DNA from 3 places in the Bacillus sp. SRL337 genome. Region 2 is predicted to be linked to each of the others. Evidence: predicted binding sites of a transcription regulator. Region 2 holds the regulator's gene; each other region holds the start of a gene.
What was found. Region 2 encodes LexA, which represses DNA repair genes until DNA is damaged. Its sites were predicted from a motif close to CGAACATATGTTCG; they were not measured.

Region 1: a site for LexA is predicted at 916-929, ahead of parE (DNA topoisomerase IV subunit B). Genes of this name have one in related genera too.
Region 3: a site for LexA is predicted at 1,247-1,260, ahead of AC4E8A_RS06450 (YhjD family protein). Genes of this name have one in related genera too.

The regions. Positions count from the first base shown of each region.
Region 1 covers NZ_OZ481793.1:2,017,858-2,020,133, forward strand. Annotated here, with positions in the region: gene AC4E8A_RS09955 (glycine betaine ABC transporter substrate-binding protein) at 1-174, shown strand, start outside; gene AC4E8A_RS09960 (CoA-binding protein) at 286-693, shown strand; gene parE (DNA topoisomerase IV subunit B) at 1,009-2,276, shown strand, end outside.
Region 2 covers NZ_OZ481793.1:1,824,828-1,827,103, reverse strand. Annotated here, with positions in the region: gene AC4E8A_RS08885 (YneB family resolvase-like protein) at 1-292, opposite strand, end outside; gene yneA (cell division suppressor protein YneA) at 304-627, opposite strand; gene lexA (transcriptional repressor LexA) at 784-1,404, shown strand; gene AC4E8A_RS08870 (hypothetical protein) at 1,588-1,935, opposite strand; gene AC4E8A_RS08865 (GNAT family N-acetyltransferase) at 1,966-2,193, opposite strand.
Region 3 covers NZ_OZ481793.1:1,313,999-1,316,274, forward strand. Annotated here, with positions in the region: gene AC4E8A_RS06445 (competence protein ComK) at 106-636, shown strand; gene AC4E8A_RS06450 (YhjD family protein) at 829-1,218, opposite strand; gene AC4E8A_RS06455 (S9 family peptidase) at 1,498-2,276, shown strand, end outside.

The DNA.
Region 1 (2,276 bases), 190 kb from region 2:
AGACAGGAAGTATTGGAAGAGCACCCTGAGCTTGAAGATGCGGTCAATGAACTTGCTGGTCAGATTTCTGAAGAAGAAATGAGCGAACTGAATGCCAAAGTGGATATGGATAAAGAGGACGTTGAAGATGTGGCAAGGGAATTCCTGATCTCCAAAGGGATCATAGAGGAATAAAAATAGAGGATTCAAGCTGATCTATTCGGGTAAAAAACCTATAGATCAGCTTTTTTTGCAGGATATTTCCAAAAAACATCGAATTAAAGTAGAGGAGGAGTTGAAATAACAATGGATTTTTTAACGAGAAATGAAATGAAACCGCTGCTCGATAAATCAAAAGTGATTGCAGTCGTGGGGTTGAGTGACAACCCTGAGAGAACATCTTATATGGTTTCCAAAGCCATGCAGGACAATGGCTATGAAATCATTCCGGTCAACCCGACAATAGATGAAGCATTGGGGGTAAAGGCAGTACCGACACTGAAGGACATCGGCAGGCATGTTGATATTGTCAATGTGTTCCGCAGGTCGGAATTCCTTCCTGAAATCGCTAGAGAATTCGATGAGATCGATGCAGATATCTTCTGGGCACAGCTTGGTGTATACAATGAACAAGCCTATGACTTTTTGAAAAGTAAGGGATATACCGTTATCATGGACCGCTGTATCAAGGTAGAACATGCTTTAACACGATAGGGATTCGAACAAGCGACGGATGGATTTCCGTCGCTTGTTTTTGGGTGCCAAGAGACCGTTTCATCGGCATGGACTTTAACGAAAAAATGATCACACTCGGATAAGAAACCCGGCAATCTTCCATTCTTTTTACATGTCTTTATGAAAATAAATTTGCGAAATTTAAATAAAACGATACAATAAAGCATAGAAGTTTGCCGATACTGTGGTAAAATAAAAGGGCGAACAAATGTTCTTTTATATAAAATAAAGCACTTTAATTAGACAGAGATAAGTTTTGAAAGGGGAATGTTCGTGGCCAACAGGAATCAGAGCATGGATTACAATGATGATGCGATTCAGGTATTGGAGGGTCTTGAAGCGGTCAGAAAAAGACCGGGTATGTATATCGGATCCACAGACGCCAGGGGCCTGCATCACTTAGTATATGAAATCGTTGATAACTCTGTAGATGAAGCGTTAGCGGGATACGGAGATGAAATCACTGTTACTATACATAAAGATAACAGCATGAGTGTAGAAGACAGCGGACGTGGGATGCCGACGGGCATGCATAAGCTTGGGAAACCCACACCCGAGATCATTCTGACTGTTCTCCATGCCGGGGGTAAATTCGGGCAGGGAGGCTACAAAACAAGCGGAGGATTGCATGGTGTAGGGGCATCGGTCGTGAATGCCCTTTCCGAGTGGCTGAAAGTGACCATCATGAGAGATGGTTATGTTTATGAGCAGACCTTTGTAAACGGAGGAAAACCTCAAACGACACTCGAAAAAGTGGGAAAAACCAAAAAAAGCGGGACAAGGATCAGTTTTAAACCGGATCCATCCATTTTCAGTGTGACATCCTTTAACTACGACACATTGTGTGAACGTCTCCGGGAATCGGCTTTTCTTCTCAAGGGTCTCAGGATTACGATTGTCGATGAACGGCACGATCAAAAGGATGTATTTCATTTTGAAAGCGGGATCCAGGCATTCGTTCAATACCTGAATGAAGAGAAAGACAGCATCCATCCGGTTGTGTTCTTTGAAGGAGAACATAACAGTATCGAAGTGGAGTTCGCTTTCCAATTTAACGATGGCTTTTCAGAGAATATCCTGTCGTTCGTCAATAATGTCCGTACCAAGGACGGCGGGACACACGAAGCGGGTTCGAAAACAGCCATGACTCGTGTGTTCAATGAATATGCACGAAAAGCGGGAATCCTGAAGGATAAAGACAAGAATCTGGAAGGGACGGATATCCGTGAAGGCCTTGCCGCCATTGTTTCTGTCCGTATTCCCGAGGAACTTCTTCAATTCGAAGGACAGACAAAGGGGAAACTTGGAACAAGTGAAGCAAGATCTGCAGTGGATGCTGTTGTTTCGGAGCATCTGCTTTATTTCCTCGAGGAAAATCCGGATACCAGTTCCCTGCTGATCAAGAAGTCGATAAGGGCTGCACAGGCCAGGGAAGCAGCGAGACGAGCACGTGAAGACGCCAGGAACGGTAAGAAGAGAAAACGGTCAGAAACGATTCTTTCCGGCAAGCTGACTCCGGCCCAGTCCCGAAATCCACAGAAAAATGAACTTTATCTTGTCGA
Region 2 (2,276 bases):
TCACCCCTTCTTTCATTATGCAGTGGATAAGGGCAATCTTGGCATTTCCCCTGCCGATTCTGGTTTCATCCTGAATGAGGACCGCTTCTATTTTTTCCTTCTTTAAAAGGTCAAGCAGTTCCAGGACACCATCCCTGTCCAATTCATAGCCGCTCGCTTGATCCTTGATGATATGCTCAACCTCAAAATTGAAATTACCAGCCAGTTTTAGTAGTTCTTCCTCCTGTCTCTGGAGGGATGATTCCTGTGTATCTTTCTTTGTACTGACCCTGCAATATATTGCTGCTCTCATCATTCATACTCCTATTCTTTTCCGCTTGCAAGTTCATAACTGCTGTCGTTAATATGAATTGGTTTCCCGCCAGGAATTATCAATGAGTCACCCGGTTGTATTATGTCTGTTGCGAGATTATTATTTTCGCTTACCCATTCCACCAAATCTTTTGTAGACATATTATAGTCATCAGAGAGTTCCTCTGCAATCGTCCAGATCGAGTCACCTTCTTGAACTGTCACTTTTTGATAAGAGTCACCTGCTCCTATCTTCATCAATGCAACTGCCCCCATAATCACTGCTAATCCCATTAGAAGGATAACATAAGAATAATTTCTCCAGATAGATACCATTACACTATTACCTCCGTACGAATGTTTGTTCGCTTTTGTTGATTTGATTATAATACGAACACTCGTTTGGTGTCAACATTTATTCGAACTTATGTTTGTATCACCTTGGGAGTCATGCTATAATGGGAACAAAAGATCGGTTTAGAGGTGGAATAAATGACAAAATTATCAAAAAGGCAGCAGGATATCCTTCAATATATCAAAGAAGAAGTCAAATTAAAGGGATACCCTCCTTCCGTTAGAGAAATCGGTGAAGCTGTCGGCCTGGCTTCCAGCTCCACTGTCCATGGTCACCTTGCAAGATTGGAAAGCAAGGGATTGATTAGAAGAGACCCTACAAAGCCAAGGGCGATTGAAGTATTGAACCTGGAAGAAGATTCGATCCCGAGGCAAGCTGCCGTTAACGTTCCTTTAATTGGGAAGGTAACAGCCGGGCAGCCGATTACGGCTATTGAAAATGTAGAAGAATTTTTCCCGCTGCCCCAGCACCTTGCTCCATCAGATGAACAAGTTTTCATGCTTGAAATCATGGGTGATAGTATGATAGAAGCCGGGATCCTTGACGGAGACTATGTAATTGTCCGTCAGCAGCAAACCGCCAATAACGGAGATATAGTGGTGGCCATGACAGAGGAAGACGAAGCAACAGTCAAACGCTTCTTTAAGGAGCAGGATTTTTTCCGCCTTCAGCCTGAAAACTCTTCTATGGCGCCAATCATTTTACGTCATGTTTCCATTTTGGGTAAAGTCATCGGAGTATACCGCCAAATTCATTAATATAAAAAATCCAGGCTGATTCAGCCTGGATTTTTTATATTATATTACTAGATTTAAAGCCTTTATAATAGTATTTTTACACTGTGGCCAAGATCAATTTACCATTCGACTTTCTTCCCTTCCAGAATCCTCTCCGAATGATAAGCCTTTGAATTTTTCCAGATGCTGTTTTTGGCAATTCTTTTACAAAGGTAATGCCTTTTGGCGTTTTATATTCGGTTCGTTTCTCTTTAAAAACTGGTTCAGCTCTTCTCCTGAAACACTATGTCCATTCCGCAAATGGCCGTCTGCACGAGGAAATTCACGCCATTTTTCATGATACTCAGCCACAGCGGCTGCTTCTAAGATACTTTCATGTTCATACGGGACTTCTTCCTCTTCAATGAAAGGTATAGTGACGACTACACCTGATTCCATAACGGCCGCTTCTTTCCACCCTATTCTCTGAAGATTCACGAGTCTGGCAGTTCTTTCAGCTTGAGTCCAATCGTATGTATAGTATTTTTTCACAGCCTTACCGTATCTGCTCAATATTTCTTAAGCTGAGGGCAACATATGATTTCATTTGCCTATTTCCCCTTTCATTCGGATGACTTTTCCATCCAGCTCTGGACCCATTTCTTTCATTCCAATCTTCTTGTAGAATCTTCTGGCAGGAATATTGGCCGGGGAAACTCTCAGGTGGTACTCTCTTCCATTTTTCCCCCTGAAAAATCGAAGAGCATATTGATGAATATCGTTACCCACCCCCTTTTGCCGGTAATCGGACTTCAAATAAAATAAATGGATATACCCGATAGGTCGACCTTCATGCTCTCTAGTGGATAGTTCCAGCTGACCAACTGGTTCCCACTCCCATCCCCTTCCTCCAC
Region 3 (2,276 bases), 510 kb from region 2:
AATTTTAAATTTTCTGATAAATCATTTTAGATAATTTAAGGAATTTAGTGTAATTTTTGGAATATTATGTTATTATATTAGAGAAATTGTAGAGGAGGGAAAGGAATGGTCGAGAAATCTCGAATTATTGAAGAATATGAAATTAATCCCTATACGATGCTGATTATGCCGATTGAATACGGCGCCAGGACGTATACAGAAATCCATGAAGTGAGCGAAACGCTGATATCACCGTTTAAGCCTTTTGACATCATCAAGAAAAGCTGTGAGTTTTTTGGATCATCTTACCAAGGTCGGAAAGACGGCACCAAACGTTTAACAGGCATCACCCATAAAGCCCCCATCATTGTAGATCCTCATTCGTCTATTTATCTCTTTCCAACCACTTCACCGGTCAAATCCGAATGTATCTGGATATCCCAGGATCATGTCCTTTCTCATACGAAGTTAAACAGCAAAGAAATCAACGTTACATTCAGGAATCGCTGCAGCTTTACTCTTCCCATTTCCTATGCTAGCTTTGAGCAGCAAATGATGAGGACGGCGATGTTAAGGATTAATTATCAGCATCGAATTGTTCACACAGAAAGAAAAACGTCATCGAGGAATTTCACAGCTTATCCTGCCAGGGCTTAAGAACAGATACCAGCTTATTCATGGAGCCAGAAAACCTCAGGGGAAGATAGGTAACCATGGGATAATTGCCGAAGTGTAGAGGAGGAAAGTCAAAAGTCCAGCAGGATAGGTTTCTGCTGGGCTTTTGCTTCTTGTATTAGAGTGTTTTCTTGGAAGGCGGTCAGGGGCAGCCTGCAATATGGAGGTGGGCACTTATGCTTTTTTGCTTTCCTGGGTCTCGATTTTCAAGAACCGCTGATACAAATAAAACCTCAACAAATCCTCGACCCTGTTGCGGAGGCGGGGGTTGAAGTAATTGTGATGCTCCTCATATCCTTTGTAAAGGAACAGATACATGGTGAAGGCATCATCCGTCTTAATTCTTTCCACTTTCATTCCATTGTTTTTCATGTACTTCTTTACACCTGCAAGTTCGCTTTGAATGATCTTCATCGTTTCCTCGATCAGTTCCAGATATGGTCTTTTCAGTTTGAAGGGACTTTTTTCCACAACAGCGAAATCCCTGTCCAGCACAGTCAAGACCATTGGCAGGTAAATGGCCTGCTCTAAGATGTTTCGATCTTCCTCAGAAATCCTGGTCATAATCATGCTCCTTTTTATAAGGAATTTCAGAACGTTTGTTCGTATATTTATTTTACGTACTTTTCCCGGATTTATCAATATCCAATATTGCAGAACTCAGTCGAATTCCAATCTTTTTTCCATAGTATGGTTAATTAATTCAAATCTAATCAATACCTTTACCCGAGAGTGGGTAATAAAGACAGAAAAAACATTCAGATAAGAATTGAAACAGAGGATTTGAGCCAAAGCTGTCGAATTTTTTAAATAGAAATTTGATTTTGAAAAGGAGTTGGCAATTTGACAAACAAAAGAGGAGTTACTGCAGAGGATCTTTTTAAATTAAAATCTGTTTCCGATCCAAAACTATCACCTAATGGGAAAGAAGCTGTCTATGTGCTGACGGAAATGGATCAAGAAAAGAATGATTACATATCAAACCTGTATCTTATTGATATCGACACGGGTAAAAGCATTCAATGGACATTTGGAAAGAACCGAAATTCATCACCAAGGTGGTCACCTGATGGAGAAAAAGTAGTCTTTGTCTCGAACCGTTCCGACCATAGCCAGTTGTTCCTGATCTCAAGGGGGGGAGGAGAAGCACGGCAACTCACTTTCTGTCCAAATGGGGCTTCCCAGCCTGTATGGTCGCCTTGCGGGAAAAAGATTGCCTTCTCAACAGCACTGGGTGAAGGGGAATCACTCTCGGAAGGAAAGGAAGAAGAAAAGCATCCTCAACCGCTTGAAGTGACGAAAATGAAATATAAGTCCGATGACAGTGGATTTTTCAAAGGAAAAAGAAATCATATTGCCATCATTGACATGGATGCGCTTGACATGAAAACCATAACAGAGGGAGATACGGATTATTCTTTACAGTCATGGTCTCCTGATGGGAAATACATAGCTTATGGTGCAGATAAAAGTGCCGATCTTGATACCTCTTTCCAAACGGACTTATTCCTGTTCAATGTTGAGACATCCTCCGAGAGAAAAATAACAAGCGGAACCGGTTATTTCGGGAATGCAGCATGGTCGCCTGACAGCCGTTTGCTGGCTCTCCTTGGACATGAAAG